Regions from separate parts of the Shewanella sp. M-Br genome, predicted to be linked through region 2. Evidence: riboswitches for the same ligand, from Rfam matches in the RefSeq annotation. Region 2 holds a riboswitch; the other holds the start of a gene.
What was found. A riboswitch is a leader RNA that binds a small molecule or an ion and turns the genes downstream of it on or off. The one in region 2 is predicted to bind lysine.
Positions count from the first base shown of each region.

Region 1: another riboswitch for lysine. It lies ahead of AAA952_RS17820 (Na+/H+ antiporter NhaC family protein); the one in region 2 lies ahead of lysC (lysine-sensitive aspartokinase 3).

Region 1 covers NZ_BJBV01000023.1:48,361-52,579, reverse strand. The annotation lists gene AAA952_RS17825 (M3 family metallopeptidase) at 1-686, shown strand, start outside; gene AAA952_RS17820 (Na+/H+ antiporter NhaC family protein) at 830-2,398, opposite strand; lysine riboswitch at 2,478-2,674, opposite strand; gene AAA952_RS17815 (electron transfer flavoprotein subunit alpha/FixB family protein) at 2,770-3,696, opposite strand; gene AAA952_RS17810 (electron transfer flavoprotein subunit beta/FixA family protein) at 3,697-4,219, opposite strand, start outside.
Region 2 covers NZ_BJBV01000039.1:19,233-23,451, reverse strand. The annotation lists gene arcA (two-component system response regulator ArcA) at 1-509, opposite strand, end outside; gene AAA952_RS21815 (DUF3293 domain-containing protein) at 1,098-1,532, shown strand; lysine riboswitch at 1,633-1,807, shown strand; gene lysC (lysine-sensitive aspartokinase 3) at 1,958-3,313, shown strand; gene AAA952_RS21805 (succinylglutamate desuccinylase/aspartoacylase family protein) at 3,315-4,219, shown strand, end outside.

The sequences.
Region 1 (4,219 bases), on a different contig from region 2:
AACCCACCTTCGTCAGCTATAACGAAGTCACTACTATGTTCCATGAAATGGGTCACGGCACCCACGGCATGTTCTCTAAAGTGACTTATCCAAGTCTGGCGGGCACCTCGGTTTCACGCGACTTTGTCGAATTCCCATCGACGTTTGAAGAAGATTGGGCCGCCCATCCAAAAGTGTTAGCGAACTACGCGAAACACTACGAAACGGGCAAACCCATTCCCGATGAACTGCTGCAAAAACTGCTGAAATCTGGCAGCTTCAACCAAGGCTTTGACACTCTGGAATACATGGCCGCCGCATTAGTAGACATGGAATGGCATTCATTAAGCCCAGATACGCCGTTGCAAGATGTACCAACCTTTGAAGCCAATGCCTTGAAAAAGCACGGCTTAAACATTAGTGCCGTACCTCCGCGTTATAAGTCGACCTATTTTGCCCACGCCTTCCCCGGCGGTTACTCGGCAAGTTATTACGCTTATATGTGGAGTGAGATTTTAGCGGCGGATGCGTTTGCCTATGTACAAACCCAAGGCGGGCTCAATCGTGAAATCGGCATGAAGTACCGCAAAACGATCCGTGAAGTGGGTAATAGCATAGCGCCAATGGACGCCTACAAAAACTTCCGCGGACAAGAACCAACCACAGAAGGCTTACTTAAACGCCGCGGTCTAGATCAAGCACGCTAAGCTAAGAGTTGATAGCCTTAATGCGATAGGCTAGAGATAAAGACAAACTCAGCCTTAACCAAAAAATCAGCCAGCATAATGCTGGCTGATTTATTTTGACTTATTTGTCGTGAACGTTTGCAGTGAAAGGTTTCAATTAACGTCTAGCTAATTGCGCCTTTCGATTTGATTTTAAGTACGATAATACTGATCACAAATGCCACACTACAAGCCACTAAACCCGCGACAACAGACTCGGTAAATCCAAGTGCCACATAACCCACTAAGCTAATAAACGCCGCAATGAGTGCATAAGGTAGTTGAGTCACCACATGGTCGATGTGGTGGCAACTAGCACCCGTAGACGACAAGATAGTCGTGTCGGAAATTGGCGAGCAGTGATCGCCAAATACAGCCCCCGCCAGCACAGAGGCAAGCATAGGCAACATCATGCCAGTGTGGCTTCCCATCGCCATATCAGCAGCAATCGGCAACATGATCCCGAACGTACCCCAGCTAGTACCAGTTGAGAACGCGGTAATACCTGCTAGCACAAACATTAAGGCGGGTAAAAACGCGAACGGAATATTTCCTGTTGCTAAACTCGCCATAAACTTACCGGTTTCGAGTTGACCAATCACACCTGCGATTGTCCAAGCAAATAACAGGATGTAAATCGCCGGCAGCATAGAGCGAGCGCCCTGCACTATACCTTTGACTATCATCAATTTCTCAACGCCTTGCACTAAATTCAATATCAGCGAAACCGCTAGACCAATTAATGCACCAAAGAAAAGTGATGAACTGACATCGGTTTTCTCAAAAGCAGAAATAATATTAAATTCAATCCCTTCCGCCGCGAGTACTTGAGCGCCACTGTTAATCATGAAATAGAGGGTTGCAAATACCAACACGGTAATCGGCAGGAACAAACCTAAAATCTTACCGGTTTCGGCTTCAGGTAAATCCGCGTTCGCCCCAGGCGGTAATCCTTTAGACTCATCGTATAAATTACCACGTTGGGCATTGAGCTCATGCTCACGCATTGGCCCAACATCTAGTCCCATAAAGACAACAAAAAGTAATAATAACAAGGAGAAGATTGCGTAAAAGTTCATCGGGATCATTTGAATAAAAATACTCAAATGACCCGTATCAGCAAAACCATGGGCAGTTAATATCCCGCCAATGAGTGCGATAATATAAGCGCCCCAGCTCGAAACTGGAGATATAACGCACACAGGCGCCGCAGTAGAATCTAATAAATAAGCTAACTTAGCGCGGGAAACATAATAACGATCGGTAACAGGTCGAGCGACCGAACCAACAACTAAACTATTGAAATAATCATCAATAAAAACTACGCAACCTAAAAACATAGTCAATAGTTTAGCGTCACGTTTATTACGTATATGTAAACGAGCCCAATCGGCAAAAGCCCGCGCGCTGCCACTTACGGTAATTAACGCTGTGATCATTCCCAGTACAATTAAGAAACCGAGAATATATAAGTTCCACGAATTTAGACCTTTATCAGTCCAAAAAAGCCCTTTAACGCCATTAAATACAAACTCACCCGTTGCTAAAGGTGAAAATTGATTGAGCAATAAAGCACCAATTAAAATACCTAACCCCAAAGAAAGCAGTACACGGCGAGTCAAGATCGCCAACACGATAGCCACCGCAGGCGGCAACAAGGAAAGTGCCGAATCGGCATAATTCATAACAGTCATTGATTATTATCTTCGTTAAATACGAATGGAGGGCGACTGAACTGGTGGGAAAAGGCAATAGATACCCAAGGTCACCTGTCCTATCAGTAGCGCTCCATAGTAACTATTCCCAATATCCATATCGGAAAATACTATGGCAGTGCTGCACCTATTAGGTACAACCCCAGCAGTCGATCGTGATAAATCGAACCACTTCGGCACCAAATCCTTTCGCAATCGATCAACGGAATCACCCTACTGATCACTACTAATATTTGGCGCGCCTCTACTTCTAAGAACGCCCTTGCACGGGCGTGAGGCACATAAAAACATAAGCGGCTTAGCAGATGCTACCGCAAAGCCACTTAATGTGACCTAGATCACGGATAAAATCAACTGAGACTTGTAATCAGCTCAGGAACCGCCTCAAACAGATCTGCAACGAGTCCATAATCGGCAACTTGAAAAATCGGCGCTTCAGGATCTTTGTTGATTGCAACGATGACTTTAGCGTCTTTCATGCCGGCTAAATGTTGAATCGCGCCAGAAATACCGACGGCAATATACAAGTTTGGCGCAACGATTTTACCAGTTTGACCCACTTGTAAATCGTTAGGCACAAAACCTGCGTCAACGGCTGCGCGTGATGCGCCAACGGCTGCGCCGAGCTTATCAGCAAGTTGCTCCAACATGCCGAAGTTTTCACCACTGCCCATGCCTCGGCCGCCAGATACAATAATGCCAGCATTGCCTAACTCTGGACGGGCAGAAACTGTCAGCGATTGGGAAACAAACTGAGTTCTCGCTTCAAACACTTTATCGAGTGTCGTCACAGCTGCACTGTTACCTTCTGGCGCAGCGTCAAATGCACTAGCGCGCACTGTCATCACTTTAATGGCATCATGGCTTTGCACTGTCGCTAAGGCATTACCCGCATACACAGGGCGCACAAAGGTGTCCGCATTGACGACGGTAATAACTTCTGAGATTTGCGCGACATCTAATAAAGCAGCCACGCGCGGAAGCGTATCCTTACCTAAACTTGAAGCCGAGGCCAGAATGTGACCATAGTTTGGCGCTAAGTCCACCAGCAATTTGGCAAAATTTTCCGCTAAATGCGCTTCATACACGCTGGCATCGGCAACGAGTACTTGGCTAACGCCTTGTAGTGCCTGTGCTGCTTGGACAACCGCGCCACATTGGTGACCCGCAACTAAGACATGTACTTCATCGCCTATGGCACGGGCAGCGGTAACAATTTTTGCCGTATCGAGTTTCAGTGCTGCATTATCATGTTCAGCTAATACTAAAATGGCCATTTAGATCACCTTCGCTTCATTTTTTAACTTTTCAACTAGCTCAGCTACCGACGCTACCATGATGCCCGCTTTACGTTCAGCTGGCGGAGTGACCTTCACAATCGTTTGGTGACTCTTTAACGTCACGCCTAAGTCTGCCACAGTAAATACTTCTAATGGCTTACGCTTGGCTTTCATTATGTTAGGCAGTGAAGCGTAACGGGGTTCGTTCAAACGTAAATCGGCGGTCACAACAGCAGGTAAAGGCAGTTTAAGAGTTTGCATGCCGCCGTCAATTTCACGGGTGACTTGTAATGTATTCGCTTCTAATTTGATTTCTGAAGCAAAGGTCGCCTGTGGCATATCCATTAACGCGGCAAACATTTGGCCAGTTTGGTTATTATCACCATCGATGGATTGCTTACCAAAAATCACCAGCTCTGCTTGTTCTTTGTCTTGTACCGCTTTGAGCAATTTGGCGATAGACACTGGCACGAGCTCTTCTTCAGTATCGATATGAATTGCACGATCTGCGCCTAATGCA
Region 2 (4,219 bases):
AGCATAGCGCGGAATTCGCTACGTGGCAGTTTGTAAGATTCACCCTGTGGGCTTACTAATGAACGGCTGTTGATCTCTAAGCTCCAATCGTTGAAGCGGTAGTATTCTACTGAGCTCTTTTCTTCGACTTCGGCACCAGCGCTGTTGACGCGAGTCAGAAGGTTACGAGCACGAATCGTCAATTCACGTGGGTTGAACGGCTTGGTAATATAATCGTCCGCGCCAATTTCAAGTCCAAGGATTTTGTCGACTTCGTTGTCACGACCTGTCAGGAAGATCAGACCTATGTTGTTGATTTCACGTAGTTCACGTGCTAACAACAGGCCATTCTTGCCTGGCAAGTTAATGTCCATAACGACCAAGTTAATTTTGTTTTCCTGCATAGCCTTATGCATTTCTGCGCCATCATTGGCCTCAGTTACCACATACCCTTCTGCCTCGAAAATACTTCTCAGCGTGTTACGGGTAACGGCTTCATCTTCAACGATCAGAATGTGCGGATTTTGCATATTATTTACCTAAATTTTAATCAGTTTATACTAACCAATAAGAGCAACTTACTTCGGGCTCTTATATTCATAAAAGCGTTGATACTTCCTTGAACTGCTTTGTGCTCAAAAGGAAAATCTTTACGGTGACATCTATATCTGGATGTAGATTAAGTGCACGTTTAAGTGTAATACGAGAAAACGTAATCAGTACCAACTTCGATAAGCAATAGTTAGAATAAGTTCCTTAACTATTGTTTTTTTTAAATGTTTAAAAGACAAATCAAATGTAGAACAGATTTTAAACAGATGCCCGGTCAGTTCACGTTACTTAAAGCGATATATGTAACAAACTGTATTGAACGATAAGCATCTTGCTCAATCTGTTTCAACTCACCAGTACGTACATTGTACTCGTTTTAGTCATTTGTTAACAAATGAAATGTTAACAAATTTTAGGTGAGCAGGGGTTTTTACCATGATATTTACTTTAGCTATTGATTAGTATAACTAATGTATTTCTTATTCCTGTGAGCCAGTTCACGCCTCTTTGGATTTTACAATCACTCTGCTACACTAGCTTGGGTTCATTTTTCGACTAGACTACCAATGGACAATACGACTCAAAATTTGTGGCAATGTTACCAAGCGCCGTTGTTTTTGCTGACTCAAGCATTATCCTGTGATTTTTCCTTTGCTGTTATTACCACTCATAATCCCGCTTCAAAGCTTCTCTCTCCCAGCCAAAACCGTTTACTCGATCGCCAACTTCTCCGTGAAATTGAATTACTCGGTAGCCCTTATCGTGCTTTAGTGGGCGCAGCACCGGATTTATCCCACATGGAAAAAAGTTGGGCCGTGTTTATCGATAGAACGATGGCATTGCAATTGGGTAAGAAATTTAATCAATATGCGATTTATGTTGTCGAACAAGGGGATGTGAGCTTAGTGCCTTGCACCTTGGATGGACATGATGAAGTGTGTTTAGGCAAATTTAGAGATTATGTGCAGCTGGTATACGAGCTACCCGATTTGAACATTTAGTTGTTTTCAAAAGATTTTATTTAAATTGTTCATTTGTTATGAAATTAGCATTGACTTCATTAGGGGTTTATTGCTACTTTTTTCGTCCCTTTCCTAGGAAAGGAACAGAAGAGGAGCGTTAACTAGGTAGTCGGTCAGAGGAGCACAAACTCCAGCGATGACTGATGAGGGAGATTAACGCCGAGGCATAGATATGGTTGCTGCATGTTTATGTCGGTCGCTCAGGCTGAATCCTGACGATTGTCACCTGTAATTGGTGGAGAGCTTCTGGTGACGATTGCTGTTTCCCTTCTTTTGGGGTGCGTTATCATTGAGCACCAGGCTCTTCGAACGAAGTCAGTTCGGAGTGTGATCATGTTAGTTATTCAATATCTTATTCAATCTGCATTTATTTGTTGCCCTACGTGTTTCACGGAGGTGCGCTAATGTCCCTCGTTGTCGCAAAATTTGGTGGCACCTCAGTTGCCGACTATAACGCTATGAATCGCTGTGCAGACATAGTGTTAGCTAATCCTCATTGTCGTTTAGTCGTGGTCAGCGCTTCGAGCGGCGTGACTAATCTGTTAGTGGAATTGACCCAAGAATCGATCAACGACGATGGCCGATTACAGCGATTAAAACAAATTGCCCAAATTCAATATGCGATTTTAGATAAGCTCGGTCGTCCTAACGATGTGGCCGCCGCATTAGATAAATTATTGAGTCGCATGTCGGTATTGAGTGAAGCGCTCGCATCACAACGCAGCAAAGCGACTATGGATGAGTTGTTGTCCCTCGGTGAGCAATGTTCTTCGGCGTTGTTTTCGGCGGTGATCCGCGAGAAAGGTGTCAACTCAAGTGCCTTCGATGTGCGCCGAGTATTACGTACTGACAGCCACTTTGGCCGCGCTGAACCTCAGGTTGAAAAGATTGCGACTTTAGCTCGTGATTATCTACAGCCACTGTTAGCGGAGCAAGTGATTGTGACACAAGGCTTTATCGGTGCCGATGAATCGGGTCAAACGACCACGTTAGGTCGCGGCGGTAGTGATTATTCTGCTGCACTGTTAGCTGAAGCGTTACGCGCCTCAGCGGTAGAGATTTGGACCGATGTCGCGGGGATTTATACAACGGATCCTCGTTTGGCGCCCAATGCCTTTCCGATTGCCGAGATCAGTTTCAATGAGGCTGCCGAGATGGCGACCTTTGGTGCCAAGGTATTGCATCCAGCGACTATTCTTCCTGCCGTTCGTCAGCAAATTCAAGTGTTTGTGGGTTCAAGTAAAGAGCCTGAAAAGGGCGGAACTTGGATCCGTCATCAAGTGGAAGATGCGCCCGTATTCCGCGCTGTGGCTTTGCGCCGCGATCAAACCCTATTAAATCTTCACAGCTTGCAAATGTTGCATGCGCAGGGCTTTTTAGCGGAAACCTTTGCGACATTAGCGCGACATAAGATCAGTGTGGATTTGATTACCACATCAGAAGTGAATGTGTCTCTAACCCTCGATAAAACCGGTTCAGATTCAAGTGGACAAGGTCTGTTGAGTGAGGCATTGCTGCAAGAATTATCACAGCATTGTCGTGTGCGAGTTGAAGATGGATTGGCCTTAGTGGCGATTATCGGTAATCGTATTGCGACGACACCGGGTATCTGTCGCCGTGTATTTGAAGTGTTAGAGCCACACAATGTGCGGATGATTTGCCAAGGTGCCAGCCCACATAATCTGTGTGTGTTAGTGGCCGAAGCGGAAGCGGCACAAGTGGTTAAATCGCTGCATCAAAATCTGTTCGAAGGCGTTTAGTATGTTGCCGACAACATCGTCTCTGCAAATCGGGGAGCTTGCCGCAGGGCAAGCACTCACTTTGCCTATCTACCATTTCAAGCCGAGTGACGATAAGGCGACTGGCCCCAAAGTGTATATTCAAGCCAATGTCCACGGTGCTGAAGTACAAGGGAATGCGGTGATTTATCAGTTGATGAAGCAGCTTGAACACTGTGACATCCGCGGCGAAATCACCTTAGTGCCATTGGCCAATCCACTCGGGATCAACCAAAAAAGTGGTGAGTTTACCCTTGGCCGATTTGATCCTATTACGGGCGCGAATTGGAATCGTGAGTATTTGAATCATGCTATCGATTTACCGACTTGGTATGGTGAACATACCAAGCTGAGTGATAGCGAGCTGCTCCAAGCCTATCGCAGTACTTTGGTTGAAGCCTGTCAGCAAAAATTGCGGCATGAATGGGGCATCACAACGGGTCATAGACTTGCGGTTAACCTGCAGATTATGGCCCATGGCGCGGATATAGTGCTCGATCTGCACACTGGTCCTAAGTCTTGTAAGCACTTGTATTGCCCTGAATATGACTTAGCTGCTGCGCAGTTTTTGTCGATCCCTTATACGCTCATTATCCCCAATGCCTTTGGTGGCGCCATGGATGAGGCTGCGTTTTGTCCTTGGTGGCAATTGAGTGATTTTGCAAAATCTCAAGGGCGTGATTTAGGAGTTGCAGTGTCAGCGTTAACCTTGGAATTGGCGAGCCAAGAGCGCGTCTGCCTTGAGGATGCACGGGTTGATGCACAAGGGATTTTGGCATATTTAAGCCACCGAGGCGTGATCGCTGAAACCGTTGCACCCGCTAAAATGACGCGTTTTGGTTGTTATCTAAAAGACTATAAAAAATATCACGCGCCAAGTGCTGGGTT